Regions from separate parts of the Brevibacillus sp. NRS-1366 genome, predicted to be linked through region 3. Evidence: riboswitches for the same ligand, from Rfam matches in the RefSeq annotation. Region 3 holds a riboswitch; each other region holds the start of a gene.
What was found. A riboswitch is a leader RNA that binds a small molecule or an ion and turns the genes downstream of it on or off. The one in region 3 is predicted to bind S-adenosylmethionine.
Positions count from the first base shown of each region.

Region 1 (2,649 bases), on a different contig from region 3:
AAAACGGAGCGGACAGTCTACACTTCCTTGTAGGACAGAGACCAGGCCCCGCCGGACGCAAGCGATAGCTTGTGTTCGGCGGGTGGAGACCGGAGCGCTGAATGGAAATAGGCTTCTCCCACTACAGCCCCTTTCCAGACACTCTTAGGAGGGCTATAAATTCCTATCTGTACCAAAAAGACCACAGCTGCTGTTTACCAGCATATGTGGTCTGATCCATTGGAAACACCTATTTTCCTTTGTTGAACAAGCCCAATTCCTCGATTCGCTTCACGGCCTCTGCCAATCGCTGCTCATCGGATAAGAGTGCTGCCCGGACGTAGCCTTCTCCTGTCGGACCAAAGCCATTACCGGGCGCTACAACTACATGCGCTTTTTCCAGTAACAAATCTGAAAACTCGACCGAAGAAAAACCACTTGGAATAGGAAGCCATGCGAAAAACGAACCTTGCGATGGCTGTGCTTGCCAGCCAATGCGGTGTAAATTCGAGTACAAGGCATTGCGGCGACCTTCGTATACAGCAACCAGGTCACGGACGCACTGCTGAGAGCCTGTCATCGCACGAGCCGCAGCCATCTGGACCGCCCCGAACAGACTGACGAAATAGTGGTCTTGAATCAGATTAATCAGACGAACCAACTCACGATTGCCAACCATTGCACCTACACGCCAGCCGGCCATGTTATACGTTTTAGACAGGGTGTAAAATTCCACGCCTACTTCCTTTGCACCTGGCACTTGCATAAAGCTGACAGGTTTTTGTCCGTCGTAGCTAATCGCGCCATAAGCGAAGTCATGGCAAACCACGATCTCATTTTTACGGGCAAAACGAACCGTCTCTTCATAAAATTCAAACGGTGCATTGACCGCAGTCGGGTTGTTCGGGTAGTTCAAGAACATCAGCTTGGCCCGCTCCAAATCCGCCTGGGAGATTTGGCTGTAATCCGGGAGAAACTGATTTTCCGACTTGAGTGGCATCATCACCATCCGACCGTCTACAACCGCTACGCCTGACCAGTAATCAGGATAGCCTGGATCTGGAACCAAGGCTACGTCCCCTTTGTTCATCAGCACCTGGCAAATTTCCACGAGACCGGTTTTGCTGCCAAACAGAATAGCCACTTCTTCTTCGGGATCGAGATCTACATCGAATTCTTGTTTGTACCAGTGTGCCACTGCCTGCTTTAGTTCCAGTCGTCCTGAAAAAGGCGGGTATTTGTGATGAAGAGGCTGCGCCGCTTGGGCTTGTAATTCTTCGATAATATGCTGTGGTGTGGGCAAATCAGGGTTGCCTTGGCCCAGATTGATCACATCATGACCTGCCGCGATCACTTTGTTTACTTTTGCCACCAGTGTAGCGAAAAACTGGGTCGGTAACCGATCAATCATGTCGGAGGGGTGAATGCGCATCTTTCTTCATTTCCTTTCTGTCGGGTCCTGCTTTTTTATCAATGTACTGCAAAAACCCCTCTTTCTTTACAGAAAAAGGGGTAGATCAGCTTCGTCACGTCCTTATCTGCCAGGAATGTATCCTGCTGGAATTGGCACAGCATCTGTATCCACCAGGCATAACTGTATGGATCAGATCCGCTGCCGGGTTTCATAGGGCCAGTCCCTCCACCTCTCTACATAAGTAAAGCACACGGAATATAATGTTTTTTAGCAATTTTATCTTACTTGAGAGGGGTTTGCGTGTCAAGTTGCGCGGATATCATTTGGCAAAAAATGGGTTGCATCCTTCAAATGATCGGAATTTATTAAGTAAGTTTCCTGGAACAACCAACGATCAGGAGCCCGGCGCTTATACCTGCCGTCACGACGGCAATAAAATGCAAACCTGAAGTCGTCACCGTGCCGTCGAAAATAAGCCCGAGCAAACTGATGGAAAAAATGGTGCCTATTGAACGGAACGTCTGAAACAAGCCAGAAGCGACGCCCGTTTCCTCCGCTTTCGTATGGCTGTACAGTGCCGTGAAAAGCCCCATGTTGTACATTCCATTGGGAATCCCAATGACTGCTACAACGAGCAGAATGATCGCAACAGGCGTATTTGGTCCAATCGCAAGCAGGAGGAGCGTACCGATCACGAGCACAATACCGCCGATAATGATGGGCTGTCGGTAACTTGAACTGCGAATCATTCGGACAGCGAGAGGCGTCGTCAATACGCCGATCCCCGCGAAAGGAAGCATTAATAATCCGGCCGTCTGCGCTTCATATCCTCTAACTTGACCTAGCCACATGGGCAAACCGAAGAAGAGCGAATAGAAGACGAAGTTCATGCCGGCATACTGAACAAATACGGAAGCAAGCCGAATATTCGAGGTTAGCATTCTTATGTCCAGAAACGGCTTGTCTGTGCGCAGCTCCCGCAGAATCAGGAAAGCCGCAGCGATCAGAACGACGATCAGCAACCACCACTGCGTTCCTTTGCCCAGCGAGAAAAGGAAAAAAATCAAGCTTGTGAACATGGCGCTGAACAAGATAATTCCAGGCAAATCCAGCAAGTGAAATACGCTTCCACGTTCTGCTGAGGATGGATTCTTCCTGTCCGCGGGAATCCATCTGAAAGCCAGAATGAGCACGACTAGCGCAATCGGTATGTTAATCCAGAAGATAGACTGCCATCCCGCATTCGTAACGAGCAG
Region 1 is NZ_JBITPN010000051.1:81,386-84,034, forward strand. It holds gene ACIFQN_RS29585 (pyridoxal phosphate-dependent aminotransferase) at 230-1,411, opposite strand; SAM riboswitch class I at 1,511-1,637, opposite strand; gene ACIFQN_RS29590 (MFS transporter) at 1,759-2,649, opposite strand, start outside.
Region 1: linked by a shared signal. The riboswitch ahead of ACIFQN_RS29585 (pyridoxal phosphate-dependent aminotransferase) and the one ahead of mtnK (S-methyl-5-thioribose kinase) in region 3 are both predicted to bind S-adenosylmethionine.

Region 2 (2,649 bases), on a different contig from region 3:
TTTCCAAACGGTTCAACGTGCCATTGGAATCGGTCCAGAAGGCAAATCCTGGGGTGGACCCACAGAATCTGCGACTGGGGCAGAACATCCAGGTGCCCGTAGCCAATCATGTAAAAACAACAGCTGGTCAACCTCGCTCTTATAGCAAAATGATTAAAGCTGTGGCAACCGCCTATACTGGTTCAGCGGAGGAAAACGGCGGATGGGCTGGGGTGGATTACTTCGGAAATCCACTCAAAGTAGGTACGATCGCAGTCGACCCGGCCGTGATTCCACTTGGCTCCACCGTATACATCACCGGGTACAAGCATGGCTCCCTTCCTGCAAAAGGCATGATCGCCAAAGCAACCGACATCGGCGGAGCAATTAAAAATGCTCGGGTGGACATTTATGTGCCTGGTAGTGACGCTAGCGACTTTGGAACGCAAAATGTTCAGGTTTATGTGCTGAAGTAATCGAAAGGATTACTGCATACATACGGACGAATGTATGTAAGGAAAAAAGCTCGATTTTAAAAGAACTGAGACTGCCGTAATCTACGGCAGTCCCAGTTCTTTTTTTATCGGTGCACAGGCGTTCTTATGAGATCACAGAGGACACTACAGCCTTCTTCAATGCCTGCTCCAAATCGCCAATAATATCATCAATCGCCTCTGTCCCAATCGACAGCCTGATCAACCCCGGAGTCACACCTGCCGCTGCCTGCTCTTCTTCATTCATCTGCTGGTGCGTAGTACTCGCAGGATGGATGACCAGCGACTTGGAATCGCCTACGTTTGCCAGATGGGAGAACAGCTTCACGGATTCGATCAAGGCCTTGCCTTCCTTCACGCCGCCGCGAATGCCAAAGGTAAGAATGGCGCCTGCACCTTTTGGCAAATATTTCCCCGCCAGTGCATGGTTAGCGTCTCCCTCGAGGCCAGGATAGCTGACCCATTCAACTGCTGGATGACTCGCAAGGTATTGTGCAACTGCCAGCGCGTTCTGGCTATGGCGCTCCATACGCAGGTGCAGCGTTTCGAGCCCTTGCAGGAACAAGAAGGAGTTGATCGGTGCTACTGCAGCTCCGATATCGCGTTGGAGCTGGACGCGCGCTTTAATGATATAAGCCAGAGGGCCGACTGCCTCTGTATAAACGACGCCATGATAGCTCGGGTCTGGAGTCGTCAAGCCAGGGAATTTTCCATTGTTCCAGTCGAATTTACCGGAGTCTACGATGATGCCGCCAATCGCTGTTCCGTGTCCACCGATGAATTTGGTAGTGGAGTGGACGATAATATCAGCGCCGTGTTCAAATGGACGGCACAAAATAGGGCTGGCAAAGGTGTTGTCGACGATCAGCGGAACGCCGTTTTCATGAGCAATGTCGGCAATTGCTTGCAGATCGGCGACGTTAATGCGCGGATTGCCAATTGTTTCGCAAAAGAGTGCTTTCGTCTTCTCGTTGATAGCAGCACGGAAGTTCTCTGGGTTGGACTGGTCCACAAAGTGAACTTTAATGCCGAGACGCGGGAGGGTATGGGCAAACAAATTGTACGTGCCGCCATAAAGACTGCTGGACGCTACGATTTCATCTCCTGCGTGAGCGATGTTGAGAATGGAAAAGGTAATGGCAGCTTGACCAGAGGAGGTAGCCAGCGCGCCAACGCCACCTTCAAGGAGGGCTACGCGTTTTTCAAAAACATCTTGTGTCGGATTCATGATCCGGGTATAGATGTTGCCCAATTCTTTAAGTGCAAACAAATTGGCTGCGTGTTCTGTATCGCGGAACACATAAGAGGTCGTCTGGTAAATAGGAACAGCACGCGAGCCCGTTACAGGGTCAACCTCTTGTCCTCCGTGTACTGCGAGTGTTTCCGGCTTCCATTGTTGTTGATCCGACATGATCATCTCTCCCTTTTTCTATGGTAGAATGAAGACAAATAAAAACGGAGCATTCTCCTGAGAAGAAGAAGGCTCCGGTCATACGCGGGCTTGCACTCATCTCTCAGAATCTATTGATTCTGCAGGAATTGGCACCGCGCATCGCTTGACGCTGGTTGCCGGGTTTCATAGGGCCTGTCCCTCCACCGCTCTTGATGAAAAAGTGTGTAAGTTATTGTTGTCATAATTGTATGAAAAACATTGCTTTGCTGTCAATTATAATTATTAGTTATCGGGGTGGATTTTGAGGATATTTACGTACCTGACGACAGGAGGAATGAAATTGCAGGATGAATCGACGAATCAGAAAAAGCTGGCGCTAAGAATCGCATGGATCATTCCCAATGTTTTCTGTTACGCGCTCGTCATCTACTTTGGCTTTTATGTGATAGACAATGCGAGTGAACTAAAGGAAATCAATGAATTTGGCAAGTGGGTATTCATGCTCTTTTGCCTTCTGCTGGCTTCGCTGTACGGATCTTTTCGCATTTTTACGTGGATCAGGGCAGGGAAAATATAAAAGTGGGATTACAGCGAGAGCGATCCTTTGGGCGATCTGAAGAAGCCCCCTCCTATGGCGTTCTGGGTGACGAGTAAACGACAGAACGGTGGAACAGTAAAAGTCGCTAGTTAAATAGAAAGAAACCCCATAATGTTTGGGGTTTCAAAGGCAATGGGGAGAGCAATCGACTGCTCTCCTTTTTGACGCTTTTTAACTAATTCCGA
Region 2 is NZ_JBITPN010000020.1:111,683-114,331, forward strand. It holds gene ACIFQN_RS14185 (3D domain-containing protein) at 1-455, shown strand, start outside; gene ACIFQN_RS14190 (homocysteine synthase) at 580-1,884, opposite strand; SAM riboswitch class I at 1,978-2,085, opposite strand; gene ACIFQN_RS14195 (hypothetical protein) at 2,201-2,443, shown strand.
Region 2: linked by a shared signal. The riboswitch ahead of ACIFQN_RS14190 (homocysteine synthase) and the one ahead of mtnK (S-methyl-5-thioribose kinase) in region 3 are both predicted to bind S-adenosylmethionine.

Region 3 (18,123 bases):
ATGCCGGAATTTTTGAGAGCACCAACATCTTGTGGAAAAGCAGTGCCAGTCCCCAATGGACAAACGGGGTCAGGGAGCAAAAGCTCTTTTTCCGCTACCCGACAGGGGAAAAGATGACTCTGGATGAGACGGAGCATTTGCGGACGCCTGCCTGGACGACCATGCAAAAGCTGCCGGAAGGTACGGTGTCACAGTTGGCGGTTTCCTTTGACCATTTTCTGACCTACGAAGAGTACTATCAACTCATTTCTCGCTATGTCAGCTACGACACACATGATACGGTCTGGTTCGCTGTCGATACGGGGCAGGAAGTAACAAAAAGAGATGCTGATGAAGGAAATCGTCTGCTTGGAGCAGGCGACGTCTGGGGATTTGCGGAGCGCGAGCTAAACTACGGAAATGCCCCCATTCAAGTAAATGGCGAAGGGGACCGACGTGCAGCGGCTTATCTGAACGAAATGAAGTATCTCACTGAACAGGAGCGGCTGACCAATGACATTGGATTTAGCCTTGTTTCCAGGGGCAAGCCCCACATTGACAAGCGGTACCAGTACATGCAGGAAAAAGGAGTCCGCATTTACGGTGCAGTCCTGACGGGACCGACGAAGGAGCTGCTCAAGCTGCAACAAGAAAAGTCCATTACAGCAGCCTTTCTAGGCAAAGTGGACTGGTGGAATTGGGACCGTCCCGCTGCCTCTGGGTCAATGTACAGTTGGTAACAAAAATGGATGCAGGCAACCGAAAAAGGGTGTTGACAGCAGGGAAACGTGGCTGTATGATTCAAACTAAATCATAACTGCATACGATGGATACCTTATCCAGAGAAGGTGGAGGGACTGGCCCGATGATACCCGGCAACCGACATGACGCTTTTCAGGCGCGAGCAGCGACTGAAATGACAAGCGACGTGCACGGTGCTAATTCCTGCAGAAACAAAAGTAGTCTGGAAGATAAGGGGGACAAGAGCACGTTTATTTTGTACGTGACGACAGCGACCTCTTTTCTTCGGGAAAAGAGGTCTTTTTGCATAGTGAAACCGTATGACTGGGGAAGATATCCAGTCCTCTAGAGATAGATCAAAATGACAGTGAGGGGAGAAGTCAAGCATGGCTTATCGCGCGTTGACCGAGCAGGAGGCAGTGGAGTACGTAAAGGGTTTGCCAGGTCTGTTTACCGAGGGAGCAGAGCTTACAAGCCACGAAATCGGTGATGGAAACCTCAATTTGGTGTTTGACATTCGTGAAGCAGCTACAGGAAAAAGCGTCATTGTGAAGCAGGCGCTCCCCTTTGCACGTGTGGTTGGGGAATCATGGCCGCTTACCGTAGACCGTGCGCGCATCGAGAGCGAAGCATTGCGGATTCAGCACAAATACGTGCCGGATTTGGTGCCAAAGGTATATCACTTTGATGTTGAGCTCGCTCTGACCGTTATGGAAAACGTGGGTGACCATATCATCATGCGCAAAGGCCTGACCCATGGCAATCGCTATCCGCTCTTTGCCAAGCAGATTGGCCGTTTTATGGCGCAGACCTTGTTCTACACATCTGATTTGGGGACACATCCGTACGACAAGAAAGCGCTTGTCGGAACATTCCTAAATCCCGAATTGTGCAAAATTACTGAAGATCTGGTCTTTACGGATCCATATGAAAATGCACCTACCAACGATTTCAATCCATTGATTCGCCCAGAGGTGGAAGCGATCTGGAACAACAAGCCGCTCAAGCTGGAGATCGCCAAGCTGAAATACGACTTCCTCACACGCGCTGAAGCGCTTTTGCATGGTGACCTGCATACAGGAAGTATTTTCATTACCGAAACGAGCATGAAAGTCATCGACCCTGAGTTTGCCTATTACGGTCCGATTGGTTTTGATATCGGTGCGGTTATAGCGAATCTGCTGCTCAACTATGCTGGTCAGCACGGTTTGCAAAAAGACCAAGGAGAACGGGAAGCGTATCGCGAATACTTATTGGAAACGGTCGAAGATGTTTGGAACGAATTCGTCTCCCAGTTTGTTCAGCTTTGGCACAAGCAGGCAAAAGAGCGCAGCGCTCATGTGGAAGGTCTGTGGCAGAGCTATGTGAAGCGATTAATCCAGGATACTGCCGGCTTTGCCGGATGCAAAATCCTGCGCCGTGTGATTGGGCTTGCAGGTGTGGCTGATCTGAATACCATCGCGGACGACAAAACCCGCGCAGAAGCAGAACGCTTGGCGCTGGTCATTGGTGAAGCGCTGATTCTCGGCCGCGGCAACGTAGACGAATCAACAGACATTACGGACATTGTCCGTACGGTGACCGCACGCTATTATCAGGAGGCAGCAAAGGTATGACAACGAGTACACAATTTGCGCCGGTCAAGTGGGAGAACGATTGCTTAGTCCTGCTTGACCAAACGCGACTGCCAGTAGAAACGATTTATTTGAACTTGACGACATCCGAAGAAGTGTGGGCTTCGATCCGCCATTTGCAAGTACGCGGTGCCCCAGCGATCGGGATGGCAGCAGCCTATGGACTCTATCTTGGCATTCGCGGCAGCGAGGCAGACTCTCATGAACAATTTTGGAGCGAATTGAACAAGCATGCGGATTACTTGGGTACATCCCGGCCAACTGCTGTCAATTTGTTCTGGGCCTTGGATCGGATAAAGGCTCGTGTAGAAAAAGAAACGAATCTGTCCGTAGCCGAGCTAAAGGCTGCCGTACTGGACGAAGCACTGGCGATTCAAACAGAGGACGCAGAGGTATGTCGGACAATCGGTGAGCATCTGTTGACCCTGCTGCATGATGGTATGGGTATTCTCACTCACTGCAATCCGGGTGCACTTGCAACTGCTGCTTACGGAACCGCGACTGCGCCCTTTTATTTGGCAAAGGAACGCGGCTGGAATCTGAAGGTATACGCCGACGAAACTCGCCCTGTTTTGCAAGGCGCGCGCCTCACAGCCTATGAGCTGCAGCAGGCTGGCATTGATGTGACACTGATCTGCGACAACATGGCAGCGATGGTCATGTCCCAGGGCAAAGTAGAGGCTGTTATCGTAGGAACAGACCGCGTAGCTGCTAATGGTGACGTCGCAAACAAGATCGGAACGTACGGCGTGGCGGTATTGGCCAAGGCACACGGCATTCCTTTTTATGTCGCAGCTCCGTTGTCTTCCGTCGATCTGGAAACACCAACAGGTGACGATATTCCGATTGAAGAGCGGCCAGCCGAAGAAATTACGCATGGCTTGGGCAAGCAAGTAGCGCCAGACGATATCAAAGTGTACAATCCTGCTTTTGATGTGACTCCTGCCAAATACATCACGGCTATCGTCACAGAGACAGGCATTTTTAAACCAGAAGACATTGGTAACAGCAAAAAGTAAATCAAGTTTAGGCAAACGTCCACCTTGTCGTACAGGTGGGCGTTTTTCTCGTCTTTTGGCTAGGTGGTTAATGTGGCTGTGGTGGAGGAGAGGAAAAAGGAGAAAACGCTCCAGCTTCTTGGGGCCCCTGCTAGGGGTCATCCCTGTCCAGCTCCATTCCAAAAGCGAAACCGCGTCCAAAGCAGCCGATTCAAGGTGTATTTCAGAGGTGGACGCTTACAATCGTGTTTCGCTTTTTCCACTCCGCTTCGGCGGTTCCCCAAAGAGCTTCGCTTTTTTCTCCTTTTTCCTCGGCCAGCTTTAGCTCTTCCTCCTGCCTTCTGTTGGGAGCTTCAGGAAGATTAAAGGATAAAATCACCTCCATTTGTGGAATTTAACCAATGAGGTGATACTGTGAAAAAGTTGTTATTGCTTTTGTGTTGTTTAACATTTCTTCTTGGATCTGTACCTGTGTCAACAAACGCTAAACTGCCAAACTTCAATAAGGGAATACCGACTCAGGAATATTTTGATGTGAATCTGAATGGATATGGAATAAAAGTGCTCGATGATTTTGTTCTTGAAAATATCAATAAAAATAAGATTACGCCGCTGACAAAAATCTTTTTTGAACTATTAAGACGGGAGCAGCAATGGATATTCGAGCCCAGACTTTATATAAAAGGAGACAAAGCGTATGTCCATTTCGTAAAAAAGAACGGTTTAAATGTTCTCTACTCATTAAAGAAAGTGAACGAATCTTGGGAGGTCGCTAGCGTCCAGAAAAAGACGATCAATAGAATTCCGGTTCCGAAAGACCTGCTACAACAAGCTTTTATCGAACGGATGGTAGAACCTATCAGTAAAGCAATTAGTCAATATTATGGCAGTGGGAAGTTGTGGTATAGGGGATTTGAGAAGGTCCTCAGTATCGAAAAGGACGAAACCCATTTTATTTTTTTTGTAACGGTTCAAGTAACGACATTTGAAGGTCCGCACAATCCCCCCTATGGTGAAGAAACCATTCGTTTTCGCATAAAAGGTGGCGGTGAGGTAGAACAGATCGGCTATGAACATAGGGATATTACCAAAGAAGAATTATCAAAAATACAAGTAAGGTGAATCAAGTTGCAAATGTTATATTTTGCGTAATTCCCAAAAAGCTTCGTGGAAAGCTCCCAAGAGAAGGCCGATGGAGCTGGGTAGGGATGACCCCCAAGCTAGTGACCCAAGAATCTGGAGCGTTTTCTCCTTTTTCCTCCTCTCCACTCCAGCCCGACCAAACACGCAGCCAAAGATGCGGGCGCAATATCCCGCACTTTCTTAGGAGCTTCTTGCCAAACCATCTGCCTTTGCACCATAATCAGCGTAAACCGTTATTTATCTGGAATTTTCCAGCTGGAGACCACGTAGAGAACAGAGGAGGGCTTGGGATGCGACAGATTTACATGACAGATGAATCGTTTCTCAAACAGTTAGAACCTGCGGATGCTGCCGAGATGTTTTGGCTGACAGATACCAACCGGGCTTATTTGCGAGAGTGGCTGCCGTGGCTGGATTTCACCAAACGGGTAGAGGATACGGCCAACTTTATCCAGATGACGATAAATCAGCATAATAATAATCAGGGAACGCACTACGGCATTTGGTATCGAGGACGCCTGGCCGGAACACTGGGTGTTCACAATCTGGATTGGATCAATAAAAAGACCTCGATAGGCTACTGGCTCGGCGCAGGGTTCCAGGGGAAGGGCTTAATGACGGATGCGGTAGCTACCTATATAGATCGACTCATTTTTGGTTCATGGGGATTGCAAAAGGTAACCATTCAGGCTGCAATAGAAAATAACAAGAGCAGATCGATTCCAGAACGCTTGGGTTTTCAACTGGAAGGGGTATTGCGGCGCAATGAATTTCTGTATGACCATTTTGTCGATCACGCGGTGTACAGCTTGCTTCGTGAAGAGTGGCATGATTTAAAAAATGGATAAAAGGTAGATTGACAAGGAAAATTCAGTAAATTACGATGGAGAAGGTACGAAAAGGGGCTGCGCGATTCGCACGCCCTTTTTTGAGTGAATCAGAAGAACGCGGTCGTTCCTTTGCGAGTAAGCCTCGATAGAGGTTTTTTTATCGAAGCAGTATGTATTTGAAAAGAGGTGACTGGCATGCAGACACTTAGACAATTATCCTGGTTTTTTCGCGCCCATTGGAAGCGATACGTAGTTGGTATCTCTTTTTTGTTTTTCATTGATGTTCTCATGCTATGGCCTCCACGCCTGATAGGGGAGACGGTCGATTCGATTCGCAACAGCTCGCTGACTGCGTCTGCCTTGACACAGACGATGGTGATATTATTGACCCTTGGCGTGCTTTTGTACGTGATGCGTTTCATCTGGAGGTACTTGCTGAACGGTGGAGCACTCATACTGGAGCGCACTTTGCGTGAGCGGTTATTTGCCCATTTGACCCGGATGTCACCGTCATTTTATCATCGCAAACGTAGCGGCGATCTGATGGCTGTCGCCACCAACGACATTCCCGCGATTGAACAGACGGCCAGTACGGGAGTGTTGACGCTCGTTGACTCCTTGTTTATGACGTTGTTGACCTTGGGTGTGATGGTGACAGTCATCGATTGGAAGCTGACTCTGGCTGCTCTGATCCCGATGCCTTTTTTGGCGTGGTCGACAGCATATTACGGAAAGCTTTTGCATGATCGATTTTATTTGGCTCAAGAAGCATTTGGCGAGATGAACGACCACGTCCAACAATCTGTGTCGGGTGTGCGTGTATTGCGTGCTTTTGTGCAGGAACAGGCCGATGTGGAGGCATATCGGCGAGTCAGCGAGAAAACGTTGGAAAGAAATGTGAGTGTATCGCGGATCGACGCCTTATTTGAGCCGACTATTGGGATCATCATCGGCTTTAGTTTTTTGATTGGTCTTGGGTATGGAACCTATCTGGTTTTCAACAGCTCCATCTCATTGGGCGATTTGGTTGCCTTTAATTTGTACCTCGGGCTGTTAATCTGGCCGATGTTCGCATTTGGCTGGCTTGTGAATGTGCTGCAGCGTGGCGGTGCCTCACACAAGCGGTATTCAGAACTATTAGTGGAACAGCCGAATGTAGCGGAGCCCGAACATCCGATTACGTGCGTGACAAGAAATACGGTGGAAGCGCGGCACTTTTCATTTTGCTACCCGGGAACGGAAAAGCCGGCGCTCTCAGATATATCATTCACGCTGGGAGAAGGAGAGACGCTTGGGATTGTTGGACGTACCGGTAGCGGGAAGTCGACCCTTTGTCGTTCCCTTTTGCATCAGTATCGGATGAATGAAGAGTCCCTTTTTGTTGGGGGAGTAGCGATTGAACAGCTTTCCTTTGATGCCTTGCGTGAAAAAATCGGGTACGTTCCTCAGGAGCATCTGCTCTTCTCACGAACGATTGCCCAGAACGTCGCGTTTGGCCGTCCTGATGCCTCTTCCGAAGAAGTGCTGCGTGCACTGGAGCTGGCAGAAATGGGACGTGATCTGGAGCAGTTCCGCGAAGGTCTGCAGACGATGGTTGGGGAAAAGGGAGTCACGCTCTCAGGAGGGCAAAAGCAGCGGATTTCCATTGCCCGGGCTCTGCTGATCAATGCGGACATTCTGATATTGGACGATTCGCTTTCTGCGGTGGATGCCCGCACAGAGGAAAGCATCCTCCGTCACTTAAGACAGGAGCGCGCAAACAAAACAACGATAATTACGGCACATCGCCTGTCTGCAGTGCAGCACGCCCAATTGATTCTGGTATTGGATGAAGGCAGGATCGTAGAGCGGGGAACACATGACGAGCTGATGACGAGAAACGGCTGGTACGCACAGCAGTATCGCCGTCAGCAGATGGAGCAGGATGTCACCGGTTAGTGAAAGGAGGGAGAGCGCTTCATGGGCGAGCAAAATGTATGGGGACGGCTAATGGATTTCGCCAGGCCGTTTCAAAAGCAAGTAATGGGGGCGCTGCTCCTGTTATTGCTTGGGACCAGTGCTGAATTGGCAGGACCTTTTTTAGCCAAAGTGATGATTGATAATCATATCCTCGGCATTCAGAAGCCCTGGTATGAGTTTGATGAAAGACCGCAGGCACCTGCAAATGTGGGTGTTTCCCTCAACGAAAAGTATTATATTCGGGAAGATTTATTGGACGAAGCGGGCTTTGCTCCAGAAGGTCTCCGAGCGAACCAGGTGACGGTCCTTGCGGAAGGCACGGCGTATTATCTGGTTTCTGGCAACGTGAGCCAGAATAAAGAAAAGCAGATTGTGCAGGTCGCACCTGAAAATGGACGGGAGCGGGTAGAAGTAATCGTAGGCGAGGGTACGGCTGATGCTGCAACCAGTTTTACCGGCATCAGGCTGTCGGCCGAGGAAGTAAAGGCGATGTACCAAAGCGATGTGCTGCCGATTGTGTGGCTGTCTGTGGGGTATGCGGTGCTCATCCTGTTGTCGGCAGGATTCAATTATATTCAGATTTTATGGTTGCAGACGATTGCCCAGCGCATTATCCAGCAAATGCGGATGAAGCTGTTTATCCATTTGCAAAAGCTTCCTGTTTCTTTCTTTGACAAGACACCGGTGGGTTCACTCGTTTCGAGAGTGAGCAATGATACGGAGGCCATTCGCGAGCTGTACGTGAGTGTGCTTGGTACCTTTGTGCAGAATGGGCTTTATTTAATCGGTATTTTGATTGCCTTGTATATTTTGCAGCCAGAGCTGGCCCTGTTCTGTTGCTTAACGGTGCCTCTGCTTGTCTTGCTGGTGTTCTTTTATCAAAAATACAGCTCTCGCTACTATGCGAGTATTCGTGCACGTCTTAGCGATATGAATGCTACGATCAACGAAATGATTCAGAACATGTCAATCGTACAGGCGTTTCGTCGCGAGAAGGGCGTGCAAAACGAATTTGCCCAGGTGAATGAAGCCTACTTCAAGGTCCGCCTGAAAGAAATCAACCTGGAATCGTTTTTGCTCAGACCGGCGGTAGATCTGATCTGGAAAATTTCCTTGACCCTGATCATTTGGTATTTCGGTTCTACCTCGTTTCACAGCGCAATCTCCTTTGGTGCGTTGTTTGCCTTCGTCGATTACATGGGGCGGTTTTTCGAGCCGATCAACATGATTATGACTCGTTTGTCGCAGTTGGCGCAGGCTACGACCTCGGCCAAACGCGTCTTTGAAATCCTGGACACCGCGCCAGAAGTAGAGGCCCATGGAAAACAGATCGAGCGGCCGCGTGGGGAAGTGGTCTTTGACCAAGTATCCTTTGCGTATAACGCCGAGGAGTTCGTATTAAAAAACGTCTCCTTCACAGCGAAGCCTGGTCAGACGATAGCGCTGGTCGGTCATACCGGTTCAGGGAAAAGCTCGCTGATGAACCTGCTGCTCGGTTTTTATCAGGTAAACAAAGGACGAATTTTGATTGATGGGCAAGACATGATAACGATCAATACGCAGGTACTGCGTGAGCACGTTGGATTGGTACTGCAGGACCCGTTTTTGTTTACCGGAAGCATTGGCTTTAATATTCGGATGTACAATGAGTCAATAACAGATGAAAAAGTCAGAGCGGCGGCCGAAGCAGTGCGTGCGGATGAATTCATCAGACAATTGCCAGGAGGCTATGACGAGCCGGTGGTCGAACGCGGCATGACCTTGTCGGCAGGACAGCGTCAATTGATCTCGTTTGCACGTGCGCTGGCTGCAGACCCTGCTATTCTCATTTTGGACGAAGCGACTGCCAGCATCGATAGCGAGACAGAGCTGGCCATCCAGGAGGCACTGCATGTGCTGTCCAGAGGAAGGACGACATTCATCATTGCCCACCGCTTGTCTACGATTCAGCACGCGGATCAGATTCTCGTTTTATCCCGCGGGGAGATATCGGAGCGGGGTACACACGAAGAGCTGATGGAACAAGATGGTCTGTATCGAAAAATGTACCAGTTACAGCAAGGGAGTGCATTGGAAGTAACATAGAACATAGATAGAGGATGATAGGAGAGGAGTCAGGCACCATGTCTTCAACACGATACACCTTTTGGGTGCTGATTTTAGTGGTTGCAATAGCAGGACTTAGCCAGGGGTTGAGCATTCCATTACTGGCGGTCTTATTAGAGAAGCAAGGCGTATCATCCGTGATGAATGGGCTGAATGCGGCTGCCCTCTACATTGGGATGGTGCTGATTTCTCCCTGGTTGGAGATACCGCTGAGACGAATTGGCTACCGTTCCACGATTTTCATCGGGATGCTGCTTTTGACGATAGCTACAGCACTGATTCCGCTTTTTAGCCATTTGGTTGTCTGGTTTGTTTTGCGGATGCTGATGGGGATTGGCGACTCCGGACTGCACTACTCCAGCCAGATGTGGGTGACCAAAATCGCTTCGCCGCAAACACGTGGGCGAGATCTTTCCATGTACGGATTGGCCTACGGAGTCGGTTTTAGTGTTGGGCCCCTGGGCTTGAATCTGTTGCCTTTTGGGATTTGGGTACCGTTTGGAATGCTGCTCGTACTGTATGCGGTTGCGTTTGCGCTTTTGGCGCGAATGAAGAACGAGTTTCCTGAACAGATCAAACAGACAGAGAAAAAACAAAATAAATACGCGACTGTTTTGCGGGTAGGTTGGCTCGCGCTGATCCCTTCCTTCTTGTACGGATTTATGGAAACGTCCTTGAACGGCAGTTTCCCGGTATATGCACTGCGCACAGGCTTGTCTATTGAATGGGTATCGGTCATATTGCCATCATTTGTGGTGGGAAGTGTCATCCTGCAAATGCCTCTTGGTTCATGGAGTGACCGGATCGGACGTAAACAAGTCATGCTGGTCTGCGCTGTAGTCGGCGGGATAGCCTTCTTCTTGTTCCCTCTAGCTGGGGAAAATGTCTATATCATGATGGTGCTGCTTGCTATCGCGGGTGCAGCGGTTGGTTCCTTTTATTCGCTCGGGCTTGCCTATTCGGCGGACTTATTGCCTGGGTCCATGGTGCCTACAGCAGGGATCATCGCTGGTATCAATTTTGGTGTCGCAAGTATTTTGGCTCCAAACGTGAATGGCGTGCTGATGGAGATATGGGAGCCCTGGACGATATTCTGGTTGATGGGAGCGCTGTTGATCGTTTTTGCAGCCACGTGTCTGTTTTATCGTCAAGCCAAGTCTGATAAAGATCGTTACCCGATGCAATTGCAAAAGCAAGGCAATTGAGCGACAGGAATAGCATCTTCCTCGAAAAAAGAAGGTGCTATTTTTTTTTGTGAAAAAAGCATAAACGGGCGCACGGGGGGGAAGCGTAATGATAGTAAGTAGAATAGTTAGTGGAGGGGTTGTCCCCATGCTTACTCCGTGCATTTATAAGCGTGGAATCATCTGGATCTTATTTTTCGTGCTTAGTCTGGTGATCATCCCGTTTTTTTCAGAAGATGGTCCGACTCCTGGGGCTCCCAAGGCACCACAAGTAAAGGTGCAGAAAACGCAATAAAAAGACACGCCTGGCATACAAATGGGCGTGTCTTTTGTGTATTCCCTTTTACCTGGTCACAAAGTTTTGCGTGTAGTAGGGACGGCCTTCCTTGAACACTACTCCCACACCGAGCTGCTTGAATTTGTCGTTGAGCAGATTTTGCCGGTGACCGGCGGAGTTCATCCAGCCGATATGAACTTCAATCCCGTCCAGCTGGCCATAAGCAATGTTTTCTCCAGCGTAACCAAACAGGATTCCTGCATGCTGCAAGCGATTGAAGGGCGAACCTGTAGTGGGCGAGGTATGGTTAAAATAATTGTTTTGGGCCATGTCGTTGCTGTGAGACCTTGCTACAGTCGCGACCTTCTCATCCCAGGAGAGAATCGGCAGCTTGGCACGAGTTCGGGCTACATTTAGCAAATCGAAGCTTTCTTTCTCATAAGCGAGTGCTGCTTGTTTGATCTGTGCATCAGTCAATTGCGGCTGGGCAGGCAGGCGTGTGTATGTGATGGGATACATCAGCCCCATTGCAATCGTGGCAAAATGCTCCGGTGTCGAAATGCGTACGCCTGCAACCTTATTTCCTCCCAACTGATCAATCGAAAAAGTAACTGTCTGATTGTTCAGCATGTATGTAGGATGACTCATCGTATTGTTGCTAATGTTGAGTGTGGGCGTAATGGCGAGGGTGCTTTTTGGTGCGCCCCATGCATTTTGCAGGGCAGTCGTGGTTGTTCCGATGGTGACACCTTTTAGATTTAGCTTGGCACCATTAGTAAACAGCGTGACCACTTTGGCATTTTGAATACCGACTTGTATGTAATTATTGAGATCTTTGTTATAAATCCACCATTCTACTCCCGTGTGGCTGGGATCTTTGCGAACGGGCTTGCCCAATATTTGTTCCACTTGGGCCGTGCTCATTCCTAAGTGAATTCCATAAACGGAAATAGCACTCGTCGCGGCTTGCTGTGAAGTCGAAGCGGGTGATGTAGTTACTGCAAAGGCCGGTGAAAGTTGACCGAATAAAGCCAGAGAAAGGCTTGCGGCGAGGATGCTGGTTACTCTTTTTTTAAGCATAATTCTACCTCCTCGGGTTGTTTTCGCCATTCCCAAAATTGTATCGACATGGTTTGGATTCAACAATAGGGATAAGGCAGGAAATGCAGCCCCCTCAGCTAACGAGAGAACTGCATCTGCCTGGATACACACGAGAAAACAGGTCTTTAGTAGTGGTTTTGGCTCATGTTCGGCGCTCCCAGACAACATAGGTTTTGGCGATTAGATCGTGCCAGCCTTGCTTTTTATGATTCCACCCGACCCACATGTAGCCTAGTCCGAATGGAAGGGAAGCGAGCATTTTTCCGATGACTTCACGCAAAATGACTTGTCCCGCGCTCAAATTGGCGCGTGCTTGGCGGGCGCTGATCACGCGGATTCCCGTAATGACCTTTCCTAGTGTTTGCCCCTTCACCCAAGTGAGCAAAACCATATAAAGCAAATCAAATAAGACTTCGATGAGATCAATCAGCGAAAACACGTAGTCGGAAACACCAAGTGCACGACGTAACGGATTGAAAATAAGTAGACTGATCCCAATCAAAAAAAGGGAATCAAGAAGCGTTGCACAGACCCGAATCCAAAACCCGGCAAACTGATAGTGCGGTAGGGTATCGGCAGGATACGAGTTTTCTGGAAGGACGTGCCCTCGGGTGTCGTGCGGATCAAAGGGTCTCTCATTCATGACATGTGCCCCCTTTTTCTTATTAAAAAGTTTTATGGCATAAATTGATACAGCAGACGAGGAGAGCTTTCTCGTTCCAAAATACGCGCGAGTCCCAACGGATCAGGATTGGACCAATGCTGTTTCATGGTAAAGAGCAGCTTGCCAAGAGAGGGCAGGTCCGCATAACGAACGACCATGGCATCTTCTGCGCCGGACAAAGAAAGGGCGTAACGTGTCGCTTCTTCCAGATCGCCGAATTGGTCAATCAGTCCCAGGCGTTTTGCCTGCTCGCCGGAGTAAACTCGGCCATCTGCGATCTCCAATACACGCTGGCGGGAGAGATTGCGGCCATTTACGATCACATCGACGAATTTGTTATAGCTCTCATTAACCAACGTCTGAAAGATGTGGCGCTCAGGGTCAGTCAAGGGGCGAGAGGGGCTGCCGATATCCTTGAACCGCCCGCTTTTAATCGCATACTGATGAACTCCCAGTTTATTTGCCGCTTCATGGTAGTTAAACAGATGAAAAATAACCCCGAGACTGCCTGTCAGCGTATTGGGATTCGCGAATATGGCATCTCCCGCGGTTGCCAAATAATAGCCGCCGGATGCTGCTGTCGAGCCCATGCTGATGACAATGGGAATATGGCGGATTTGTTTGAGGCGCAAGAGTCTGGCATGAATCTCGTCGGTGGCTACGACTTCTCCGCCAGGACTGTCGATTCTCAGCACTAATGCTTTGACTGATTCATCTTCCTCCACACGTCTCAGTTGTTCACTCAAAATTTCTGTCATGGTGGGAACGCTGGCAGCATTTTGTGTCCCTGAAATGACGCCGTTGACAAAGAGCTGCACAATTTTATTGTTGCCCGAGCCTGAGACGACCGTTTCCTCCCATGAAAATCCGGGATGATCTCTCAGTGCTGCATAGCTGCTCGAGGCTCCTTCGACTGTGATACCCGCGATGAAGACGACTAAAACGACAGTGAGTGCGATCCATTTTTTTCGATGCATGAAAAACCACCTCACCCTTAGCATGAACCGGGAGTGCGATCGTTACGCATGGGACAGGCAATGGAAAAATAGGGATTGACGAAAAATCAATATCAAATTAGAATAAGTATAAATTTATTTCCCTGGTACAAAAGAATTCGCCTAAGAAAAGATATGGATAATCATTATCAATTGGGACGCTGTTGCCTTCGGGCAGCAGCTTCCGCTGTTTTTACGGGGGAAATAAGTCTGATTCTCTTTCTCAACCAGATTCCTGCTGAACTGTACATCTATAAAAAGGGAGATGGTAGGCATGATGCAAAAAGCAGCCATGATCGTGTCGGGTTTAGGTTTGCTTGTGAGCTGGTTGTACGGAGAGCTGTGGGGGATGGATCCATCTTGGCTGGCCGTGTTTTTATGCGGTATCCCGATTGCCTGGACAGCATGCAAGGAGCTGATACATGAACGCAACGTCAACAGCGACGTGCTTGTAACGATTGCAATTGTAGCTGCTGTCGGGATTGGTGAGATTTTTGCCGCAGGGGAAGTGGCTCTTATCATGATGATCGGGATGTGGCTGGAAAACCGTACAGTCGCTCGCGCAGCATCTGCCCTGGAAGAAATGATGCAAATGGCTCCGCAAACAGCAAGGGTAAAACGTCAGGACGATTGGGTGGAGGTATCACTTGAAGAGGTAGCACGCGGTGATGTCATTTTGGTCAAACCGGGGGAAAAAGTCCCTGCCGATGGGGTTGTGTCGAGCGGGCAAGCTGCGGTGGATCAGGCAGCATTGACAGGAGAATCGTTGCCAGTCGAAAAGCGCTCGGGCGACGAGGTATTTATGGGCACGATCAATACGAATGGAATCATGGAAGTAACAGCGCAGCGTGTAGGAGAAGAGACGACTTTTGCTAAAGTGACCAGACTCGTAGCTGAAGCGATGGAAAGAAAAGCTCCCGTGCAGCGCCTGCTTGATAAATGGGCAGCCTGGATTGTTCCGAGCAGTCTCGCGCTCGCCATCCTGATGTATCTGTTTACAGGGGATCTGGTTCGTGCGGTTACGATTCTCATCGTTTTTTGTCCCTGTGCACTGGTGCTTGCCACGCCAACTGCGATCATGGCCGGAATCGGCAGTGCCGCCAAGCATGGCATCTTGATTAAAAGCGGCGTGGCTTTGGAGCAAATCGGTCTCGTCAATGCGTTGTTGTTTGATAAAACAGGCACACTCACAGAAGGAAAGCTGCAAGTGACAGGTGTAGCCAGACTTCACAGTAAAACTGGGGAAGATGTACTGCGTCTGGCTGCAGCGCTGGAGCATCATTCAGAGCATCCGGTGGCACAAGCGATCGTCAAGGCAGGAAAAGAACGGAATATCGAGCTGCCAGAGGTGGAATCGTTCCTCGTGCATCCTGGTAATGGTGTTTCAGGCCGAATCGAAGGGCTCGAGGTGCTCGTTGGGAACCGCCGATTTTTTGCAGAAATGGGGGTGGCGACGAATGAGCTGCAGCCACTGCAGGAAGAGCAGGAGCGAGCGGGACATACCGCTGTCTTTGTAGCCAGGGACGGAAAGTTGATCGGAATGGTTTCGCTGGCAGACCGAGTGCGAACGGAGTCGCGTGAAACCATTGATCGTTTGCGCTTGCACGGTGTTGGCGAGATTGCGATGCTGACAGGCGACAACAAAGGGGCTGCCGGGCAAATCGCCAAGCAGGCAGGAGTGACTACAGTATTCGCTGAGCAGTTTCCGGAAGCGAAATACGAGCGCGTGGAGGAATATCGAGGGCGCGGCCTCGTAGTCGGAATGGTAGGTGATGGGATTAACGACGCACCAGCATTGACTTCTGCCCATGTCGGCATCGCGATGGGGGCAGGCGGTACGCAAATCGCTGCAGAAGCGGCAGATATCGTCATCATGACCGATGATGTTTCCAAAGTAGCAGATGCCGTGCAATTGGGGCGCAAAACACTGCGTGTCATCCGTGAAAACCTGATTATCTCCAGCGCGATCAATGCGGTTGCAATTGTCCTCGCCATGACGGGTCTGCTCGGCCCTGTGGGAGGAGCATTTGTGCACAATGCGACCTCTGTTCTCGTCGTTCTCAATTCTGCACGCCTCATTCACTATTTGGCGCAAAAACAAAAAGAGAAGCGAATGACCCCGTCATCCGGTTTTTGCGATTCCTGTACCACAATCTGTACAAGAAAAGGCGCTTGCGAGCTGTCAGCATCCAAAGGGTAAAAAGTACGGCAACCGTTATGAGACCAGAGGATTTTTCTCTGGTTTTTTTCATATAGTGAAATATTTATTACTTTATCGGTGTGTTATCCTTACGTCTCTTGGATGATCCCTCAAAAAGCATGGGCAACCGAAAAGCTGGTGAGAGGAAAACGGAGAAACAAGCGAAGCTCTTTGGGTCGCTACCGAGGCGCAATGAAAAAAGCGAAACACGCCTTTAAGCGTCCACCTCTGAGAAGCCCCATGAATCGGCTACTTTGGACGCGGTTTCGCTTTTGTAATGGAGACGTGCAGTGAATCTTCCTGGCTGGTGACCCAAGAAGCTGGAGCGTTTTCTCCGTTTTCCTCTCCTCCCCTACAGCCCGACCAATGCGCATTTCCCCCCCTTCTGATAATTCATGCAATTTTCCCACTATTGCGGTAAACTATAAGAACGAGCAACATGAAATCATCGGTCAAAGGGGGAACGTCCTTGATTATCCAAGTGACGGACTTGAAAAAAAATTATGGTGACCTGCAAGTCTTAAAGGGCATTACCACCCAAGTGGCAGAGCGTGAAGTGGTTTGCGTCATCGGGCCTTCCGGTTCAGGAAAAAGTACCTTTTTACGCTGCCTCAATCAGCTGGAGGAGGCTACCGGCGGGCGGGTCGTTATCAATGGGCACGATTTATCTGATCCTAAGGTCGACATCAACAAGGTACGGGAAGACGTAGGCATGGTGTTTCAGCGCTTTAATCTGTTTCCCCATAAAACCGTGCTCGAAAATGTCATGTTGGCTCCGGTAAAAGTGCGCAAATTGGCGCAGGATCAAGCCCGTCAGCAAGGTTTGGCTCTCTTGAAAAAGGTAGGTCTCGAAGATAAGGCGGATGTGTACCCCGAAAAGTTGTCTGGAGGCCAGATGCAAAGGGTGGCAATCGCACGAGCTCTGGCTATGAATCCAAAGGTTATGCTATTCGACGAACCAACCTCCGCTCTTGATCCAGAGCTGGTCGGAGAGGTGTTGGCCGTTATGAAAAACTTGGCCAGGGAAGGCATGACGATGATTGTCGTCACCCACGAAATGGGCTTTGCCAGAGAGGTGGGAGATCGGGTGATCTTCATGGATCAGGGTGTTATTATGGAAGAAGGAAAACCAGCGGACATTTTTGCTGATACAAAAAATGAAAGATTACGATCCTTTTTGGGGAGGGTGCTGGCATAAATGACAAAACCAATTCACTTGAATCAGATTCCAGCTGATTTCGTCGACGAGGACCTGGGTATGGCAACTCTCTACCTAGGGGAAGCGGCGGGCAGCGAAAAGCTCTATGCAAATATCGATAAGGTGCAGCCTGGAGCCAAAAGCACCAAGTACCACACTCACTCGCTGCAAGAAGAATTTTTCCTGATTTTGGCGGGCTCAGGTACACTGCGTTTGAATGGTGAGGAGTACCCTGTCACAAAAGGTAGCTTTGTAGCTAAACCTGCGGGAAAAAACATCGCTCACCAGTTTATCAATACGGGCAATGAAGTATTGGAGATTCTCGATTTAGGCACAAAAGTCGAGGGAGACGTAGCATACTATCCGGATGAGGATGTCTACTTTTTGCGAAAAGAAAAAAAGATGTTCAAAGGAACGGAAGCTTTCACGGAGTGGGATTCGGAACCAAATAAATAATAGCGTGTACCAAATTAAGGTACCAGGGCACCAAATGCTTCGTTCATTCAAGACGAGCTTCTGGTGCCCTAATCATGTTACTACTTGGCGGAATCCAGCAATTGACTTACGGTAACAAAATGATAGCCTTGTGAGCGCAGATCCGTGATGAGCTCTTGAAGGGCGGCTACTGTTTGCCTTTGGTTCAGTCCGCCGTCATGAAACAAAATGATGTCGCCGGAAGAAACATTGCTTTTCACACTTTTGGCAATGACCGAAGCCGTTCGAGCCAGCGACCAGTCCCTAGGATCGACCGACCAGTGGATCACGTCATAGCCACTGGATTGCACGGCGTTCATTACGTCATGTGTCATGACACCGCCGGGAGGTCGATAATATTGTGCCAAAATGCCAGTCGTTCTAAGAATAGAGCGTTCTCCTTGTTTGATGTCCTCGTAGACCTCATGCTCTGTGAGCTTGTTCAGGTCATAATGGTGGTAGCCGTGATTGCCGATCTCATGCCCCGCCTTGTAAATCCATTGCATTACCTTTGGATGCTTGTCGACTTGGGAACCGAGCACAAAAAAAGTGGCGGGTACCTTGTTCTGATGGAGGACCTCCAGTATTTTCGGGGTATAGGTTGCGTCAGGCCCGTCATCAAAGGTAAGGGCAACTACTT
Region 3 is NZ_JBITPN010000021.1:88,627-106,749, reverse strand. It holds gene ACIFQN_RS14745 (anti-sigma factor) at 1-719, shown strand, start outside; SAM riboswitch class I at 812-957, shown strand; gene mtnK (S-methyl-5-thioribose kinase) at 1,107-2,336, shown strand; gene mtnA (S-methyl-5-thioribose-1-phosphate isomerase) at 2,333-3,373, shown strand; gene ACIFQN_RS14730 (DUF3888 domain-containing protein) at 3,767-4,474, shown strand; gene ACIFQN_RS14725 (GNAT family N-acetyltransferase) at 4,786-5,343, shown strand; gene ACIFQN_RS14720 (ABC transporter ATP-binding protein) at 5,521-7,263, shown strand; gene ACIFQN_RS14715 (ABC transporter ATP-binding protein) at 7,285-9,369, shown strand; gene ACIFQN_RS14710 (MFS transporter) at 9,408-10,595, shown strand; gene ACIFQN_RS14705 (hypothetical protein) at 10,684-10,869, shown strand; gene ACIFQN_RS14700 (CAP-associated domain-containing protein) at 10,918-11,931, opposite strand; gene ACIFQN_RS14695 (RDD family protein) at 12,095-12,595, opposite strand; gene sppA (signal peptide peptidase SppA) at 12,628-13,593, opposite strand; gene ACIFQN_RS14685 (heavy metal translocating P-type ATPase) at 13,886-15,811, shown strand; gene ACIFQN_RS14680 (amino acid ABC transporter ATP-binding protein) at 16,281-17,009, shown strand; gene ACIFQN_RS14675 (cupin domain-containing protein) at 17,010-17,465, shown strand; gene ACIFQN_RS14670 (polysaccharide deacetylase family protein) at 17,546-18,123, opposite strand, start outside.